One region of the Paenibacillus sp. FSL H3-0329 genome, then DNA from elsewhere that is predicted to be linked to it. Evidence: a T-box and tRNA genes for the amino acid it is inferred to sense, from the RefSeq annotation. Region 1 holds a T-box; the other holds one or more tRNA genes.
What was found. The T-box of region 1 lies ahead of trpS (tryptophan--tRNA ligase). A T-box ahead of a tRNA ligase gene usually reads a tRNA of that ligase, here a tRNA-Trp.
Positions count from the first base shown of each region.

Region 2: it has a tRNA-Trp gene. The T-box ahead of trpS (tryptophan--tRNA ligase) is inferred to sense a tRNA for this amino acid. The anticodon was not compared.

Region 1 covers NZ_CP150150.1:5,739,206-5,742,590, forward strand. The annotation lists gene NSQ66_RS25355 (metal-dependent hydrolase) at 1-295, shown strand, start outside; gene NSQ66_RS25360 (hypothetical protein) at 401-589, shown strand; gene trpS (tryptophan--tRNA ligase) at 592-1,578, opposite strand; T-box leader at 1,642-1,881, opposite strand; gene NSQ66_RS25370 (aldose 1-epimerase) at 2,016-2,990, shown strand; gene NSQ66_RS25375 (alpha/beta-type small acid-soluble spore protein) at 3,191-3,385, shown strand, end outside.
Region 2 covers NZ_CP150150.1:5,933,211-5,936,595, forward strand. The annotation lists gene NSQ66_RS26125 (AraC family transcriptional regulator) at 198-953, shown strand; tRNA gene NSQ66_RS26130 (tRNA-Leu) at 1,091-1,169, opposite strand; tRNA gene NSQ66_RS26135 (tRNA-Cys) at 1,184-1,257, opposite strand; tRNA gene NSQ66_RS26140 (tRNA-Gly) at 1,268-1,342, opposite strand; tRNA gene NSQ66_RS26145 (tRNA-Gln) at 1,349-1,423, opposite strand; tRNA gene NSQ66_RS26150 (tRNA-His) at 1,442-1,517, opposite strand; tRNA gene NSQ66_RS26155 (tRNA-His) at 1,561-1,636, opposite strand; tRNA gene NSQ66_RS26160 (tRNA-Trp) at 1,660-1,733, opposite strand; tRNA gene NSQ66_RS26165 (tRNA-Tyr) at 1,740-1,825, opposite strand; tRNA gene NSQ66_RS26170 (tRNA-Thr) at 1,831-1,906, opposite strand; tRNA gene NSQ66_RS26175 (tRNA-Phe) at 1,935-2,010, opposite strand; tRNA gene NSQ66_RS26180 (tRNA-Asp) at 2,021-2,098, opposite strand; tRNA gene NSQ66_RS26185 (tRNA-Met) at 2,124-2,200, opposite strand; tRNA gene NSQ66_RS26190 (tRNA-Val) at 2,218-2,293, opposite strand; tRNA gene NSQ66_RS26195 (tRNA-Glu) at 2,349-2,423, opposite strand; tRNA gene NSQ66_RS26200 (tRNA-Ser) at 2,442-2,534, opposite strand; tRNA gene NSQ66_RS26205 (tRNA-Asn) at 2,538-2,613, opposite strand; rRNA gene NSQ66_RS26210 (23S ribosomal RNA) at 2,675-3,385, opposite strand, start outside.

The sequences.
Region 1 (3,385 bases):
ATGGTTCAAACATGCGGTCTGCTCGAATCATCCCGCTGTGGAAATATCCAAGTCGCATCCAGATATTCAGTCCTTTCTATATTTCACCTCTTATGCGGTTGCCGAAGTGGAGGAGCTTCCTTCAGGATATATGGTACGCTGGGGAGACGTTCGTTATTTACACCGCAAACAATACCCTTTTGTGGCTGTATTAGTTATGGATAACCAATATAAACCTTTAAATACTTATGTAGGCTGGCTTAGCAGTGATAAGCTCGACAAACGATTTTCCATCGACCCTGGTTCTTTACGATGAAACTGTAGACTTACTGAGAGATCTATTCTATAATCACAAAAAATCCCGGAGTATTTTATAATACTCCGGGATTCATTTTAGCAGACACGGAAAGGAAGGCTCTTAATGGGTAAAGGACTCTCACTTTGGTTCGCTTGTTCTTCTATTCTTATTCTCACTGCCGCTTCAATCGCGATCAGCTATAGCTTCTGGCTGGCACTTCTGCTTGGTTTTCTTTGCGTAATGAATATTGGCTGGGGATTTATCCTCAAAGCCAGAATTAGACGCAAACAGGAAAGCTTAAGCTCTGACTAAGATTAACGAGCTGGCAGAAAGCCCATCCGCTCTTTTACGCCATTCAACGTCTCAGCTGCAACAATACGTGCACGTTCAGCACCTTCAGCAAGAATATCAGTGATCGCACCTGAACTGCGAATTTCATGATATCTTTGTTGCAAAGGCTCAAGTGTGGATACAACCACTTCCCCAAGATCCTTCTTAAAGCCACCATACATTTGTCCTTCATAACGATCGGCAATTTGCTGGAGGGACATCCCAGAACATTCCGAGTAAATACTCATCAAGTTACTAATCTCTGGCTTGTTAGCCGGATCAAAGATCACTTCACGTCCAGAATCAGTCGTTGCGCGGCTGATTTTTTTACGGATCACATCCGGCGAATCCAACAGGGCAATATAGCTGCCTGCATTCGGGCTGCTCTTGCTCATTTTTTTAGTGCCATCATCCAGAGACATAATGCGTGCGCCCACTTCAGGGATATATGGTTCAGGAATCGTAAAGAATTCGCCAAAACGGTTATTGAATCGGCCAGCTAAATCACGGGTCAACTCCAAGTGCTGCTTCTGATCTTCACCTACTGGCACAAGATCCGCATTATAAACAAGAATATCTGCTGCCATTAAAGAAGGATATACGAATAGGCCCGCGCCAACTGAATCCTTACCTGATGATTTATCTTTGAACTGTGTCATACGCTCAAGCTCGCCCATTGCCGTCAGCGTAGTCATGATCCAGCCCAATTCCGCATGCTGAGGCACATGAGACTGCATATATACATTCGAACGCACAGGATCAATTCCTGCCGCGATAAAGAGTGCAGCTACAGCTTCAGACTGCTCACGCAGTGCCGCAGGATCTTGAGCAACGGTGATCGCATGCATATCGACAACCATAAAGAAACATTGATGATCGTCTTGCAGCTTCACAAAATTTTTCAGCGCTCCGATATAGTTACCCAAAGTTAGAGAACCGCTCGGTTGTATGCCTGACATTACTTTTTTCAACATAATATAGACCTCCGTTAGATGTAATTTCCGATTTCCGAGAACGCAAAAAAAGCCTCATCCGCAAGGGACGTGAGACCGTGGTGCCACCCTTATTCGCTGCTTAACCTTTGTATAGTCAAAGGGAAACAGCCTTAGTCTTCCGTTAACGGGGAAGATCCGGCCGGTCTACTAGGGCATCTTGCTCCCGTTCAAGCGCGGCGCTCAGGGGTCCATTCATCAGGAGTGTCCTACCGGTTCGCATCAACCACCGGCTTTCTGAAGGTGTATTTCCTGTCTACTTGTCCCCGTCATCACATTCTCATCATAATTTAATGCCTTCATCATAGAACCATAAAGAGAAGTTGTCAAATCACTTAACCACTTCCGCATAAATCTGTTATGATAAGGTTATCCATGTTCTATTCGATTACAGTTACGATAAAGGAGCATATCTCATGAAACAGGTGACCAAAGGGCAGTGGGGCGGTTATGATACTTATATTTTGCACAGCCGCGAACTGGAAGTCACGCTTTTGCCGCGACTAGGAAACAACGTGATTTCATTGTTTGATGTAAAAGAACAACGGGAAATTCTGCGGCGGCCTGATGAAAGCGATCAAGCTTTCTTTATGCAAAAACCTTACCATTTTGGCATCCCGCTCTTAATTCCACCCGGAAGAATTCGTAAAGGAAAATTTCAATTCGAGGGTACAAGTTATCAATTTGACCAGAATACCGCTGGTGACAATCATATCCATGGTCTACACCGGACTCAATCCTGGTGTGTCAGCGATATTGAAGAAGACGAGGACGGTTGTGCAGTCACTACTGAATTCCTTACTGAAGATGATCCGCACTGGATGGAGCAATTTCCCATTCCACTCAAATTCGAAATGACATTCAGGCTTCAGGATTCCCGGCTCAGCCAGACTTTAAAGGTTACAAATCTCGGCGATCATCGTATTCCCTTTGGGATCGGTTATCACACCTGGTTTATGATCGATGGAGAACCTGAACGCTGGAATCTCAAGCTGCCCGTAAACAGCATTTATGAACTAAACGATGAATTGCTCCCTAGCGGCAATCTAATTCCACTTGGTGATCTAGATTCACTAAACTCTGGAATCAACCTCCAGGGAACTAATTTTGATACTGCTCTACGTATTGGTGACAAGCAGCCCGTAGAAGCCTTGCTATTACGCGATGATGGTTATGGTCTTCGTTATACAGCTGACGAGAATCATTTCCGCCACTGGGTCCTGTATACCAAAGGGCCGGCCGATCAATTTCTGTGCATCGAACCTTACACCTGGCTCCCGGATGCTCCTAACGTTTCCGATGACCCTTCCTTCACGGGCTTGCTGAAGGTAGAACCAGGTCAAAGTCTTGAGCTGTCCACTATGCTGGAAATGATCTATCCCGAGAATTAAAGCAGATATACATTATATCGGTCTTCCCTTGCGTTTACGTAAGAGAAGGCCGATTTTTTGTGCGAGCTTAGTTATTTGGGCTTTCTACCCTTACTTTTAATCGACTAATAATTACCATCCTTAAAACCTTTCGATAGCATGCATGAATTAGCCTCTTAGCGCTCATACTATCTTCACAACGGGCGAAGGAGGTGACACACATGGGTCAAGCAGGTCAAGGTCGTAGCAGCCGTTCCAATAACCTTGTAGTTCCTCAAGCAAATGCAGCGTTGCAACAATTGAAATATGAAGCAGCACAAGAGCTTGGAGTAACGATCCCAGCTGACGGTTATTACGGGAACTACACTTCCCGCGAAACTGGTTCTTTGGGAGGTTACATCACTAAACGTCTAGTA
Region 2 (3,385 bases), 190 kb from region 1:
AACGTTTAGGCTCAAAAATAGCAATAAAAATACCATTATTATTAATAATCCGCTTTATTTCCGAACGAGATGGCCAGTCAGGTTGCGAACTTTCGGATTTATTGATACGATCATAACAAATATTATTAAAAATAATTATATGATTTCGGTCATAGTTTTGTACGATTCGGCTAAAACATAAGTATTGGAGGATCATCATGGATCGTGTTCTATATATTGTAAGTGCCACACATGAGCTAAATACTTATATCCCTCCACACCAGCATGAATGCTACGAACTGGTCTATTATTTACAGGGGGTAGGGACAACCAATGTTGGCCCACGAAGTTACCATTTTCGCTCCTCTTCTTTCGCGCTTGTGCCACCCAATCATAAACATGACGAGCACCACCGTGAGGATGCAAATGTATTATTTGTAGGCTTCCACTCGGTACACCCTAATATGAGTAATCTGCTCGGCGTATATGAAGATGATAAAGATCAGACCGTTCTTCAAATCCTGCTGCGAATGAAAGCAGAGTTTACACGTAAGCAAGACGGATTCTCTGAGCTTCTAAACCTACAAATGAGCGAGATTACCGTCCATCTTATGAGGCTTCTTAGTGCCTCTGGATATCAATCCCCAACAGAAGATCGAGTACAATATGTCCTTAATTATATGAATGAGCATTATCGCCATAAATTGTCCGTCGAAACACTATCAGAAATGTCCGGATATAGCTACGATCGTTTTCGCCATCTATTTAAAGAACGTTTCGGGTCCTCACCCCTGCGGTATTTGCTGTTAAAACGCCTGGAGTATGCAAAATCTCTATTACGTCATACTCAGATGCAAATCTCTGAAGTATCTGCTGCTGCAGGTTTTGTGAACGATGCCCAATTCTGCAATATGTTTAAACGAGAAATAGGTCATACCCCGCGAGCATTCCGCATTAATAATCAATCAGGTTAATCACTAATCAGATTAAAAAAAGCCGTTGAAATAGAGAAACTCCTCTATTCAACGGCTTAATCCTGTAAAACTAAGAACATAAAGAAAAAAGGTTAGTAAGATTGCTTATAAAAGCAATCTTACTAACCTTTTTAAGATACCGGCGAGAGGACTCGAACCTCCACGGTTTCCCACTCGATTTTGAGTCGAGCGCGTCTGCCATTCCGCCACGCCGGCACATATGAACTAAATGGAGGCGCCACCCAGATTTGAACTGGGGATAAAGCTTTTGCAGAGCTTTGCCTTACCACTTGGCTATGGCGCCATGTAAATTTTGGAGCGGACGACGGGAATCGAACCCGCGACCCTCGCCTTGGCAAGGCGATGCTCTACCGCTGAGCCACGTCCGCATAAAATGGCTGGGGATATAGGATTCGAACCTATGAGTGACGGAGTCAAAGTCCGTTGCCTTACCGCTTGGCTAATCCCCAATAACATTTTAAAGTAAATGGGGCGACTGATGGGTCTCGAACCCACGAATGCCGGAACCACAATCCGGTGCGTTAACCCCTTCGCCACAGTCGCCATATTAAGTTGATATTGTCGCCATTATTCATTTTAAAGAAAATGGGGCGGCCGATGGGTCTCGAACCCACGAATGCCGGAACCACAATCCGGTGCGTTAACCCCTTCGCCACGGCCGCCATATTAAACTTTAGAAAAAACTTGGCAGGGGCAGCAGGAATTGAACCCACACCAACGGTTTTGGAGACCGTTGTTCTACCTTTAAACTATGCCCCTAAAAACTGGTGGAGGATGATGGATTCGAACCACCGAACACTTACGTGAGCAGATTTACAGTCTGATGCGTTTGGCCACTTCGCTAATCCTCCAAGGATGGTGCCGGCGAGAGGACTTGAACCCCCAACCTACTGATTACAAGTCAGTTGCTCTACCAATTGAGCTACACCGGCATGGCACTCATTCTTTTGTGATGATAAATGGTGGCTCGGGACGGAATCGAACCGCCGACACGAGGATTTTCAGTCCTCTGCTCTACCGACTGAGCTACCGAGCCATGATGAAAATGGCGGAACCGACGGGATTCGAACCCGCGATCTCCTGCGTGACAGGCAGGCATGTTAGGCCAACTACACCACGGTTCCAAAAGATATAATTGCTTAAGTTAATTGGTTGCGGGGGCAGGATTTGAACCTGCGGCCTTCGGGTTATGAGCCCGACGAGCTACCGGGCTGCTCCACCCCGCGTCAGTAAAAATATGTTATGGTGGAGGCTGAGGGGATCGAACCCCCGACCCTCTGCTTGTAAGGCAGATGCTCTCCCAGCTGAGCTAAGCCTCCATAAACAACAATTGTTATTGTACCAAAGTCCACTAGGATAAATCAAGTGAAAATTTGGTGACCCGTATGGGATTCGAACCCATGTTACCTCCGTGAAAGGGAGGTGTCTTAACCCCTTGACCAACGGGCCATACTAATTAAAAATTTGTGGCGGAGAGAGAGGGATTCGAACCCTCGAGACGCTTGTGGCGCCTACACGATTTCCAATCGTGCTCCTTCGGCCAAACTCGGACACCTCTCCATATGGCTCCCCGAACAGGACTCGAACCTGTGACAACTCGATTAACAGTCGAGTGCTCTACCAACTGAGCTATCAGGGAATATTCATACCAGGCTTAATCGCCTGAAAACTGAATCCGAAACGAATCTGCATTCTAAGTATAGGATAAGCCCTCGACCGATTAGTATTGGTCAGCTCCATGCATTGCTGCACTTCCACCTCCAACCTATCTACCTCGTCGTCTTCAAGGGGTCTTACTAATTGGGAAATCTCATCTTGAGGGGGGCTTCACGCTTAGATGCTTTCAGCGCTTATCCCGTCCGTACGTAGCTACCCAGCCATGCTCCTGGCGGAACAACTGGTGCACCAGCGGTACGTCCATCCCGGTCCTCTCGTACTAAGGACAGCTCCTCTCAAATTTCCTGCGCCCACGACAGATAGGGACCGAACTGTCTCACGACGTTCTGAACCCAGCTCGCGTACCGCTTTAATGGGCGAACAGCCCAACCCTTGGGACCTACTTCAGCCCCAGGATGCGATGAGCCGACATCGAGGTGCCAAACCTCCCCGTCGATGTGGACTCTTGGGGGAGATAAGCCTGTTATCCCCAGGGTAGCTTTTATCCGTTGAGCGATGGCCCTTCCATGCGGTACCACCGGATCACTAAGTCCGACTTTCGTCCCTGCTCGACTTGTAGGTCTCGCAGTCAAGCTCCCTTATGCCTTTGCACTCTGCGAATGATTTCCAACCATTCTGAGGGAACCTTGGAACGCCTCCGTTACTCTTTAGGAGGCGACCGCCCCAGTCAAACTGCCCGCCTGACACGGTCCCCGTACCCGGTAAGGGTACTAGGTTAGAACCTAGATACGATC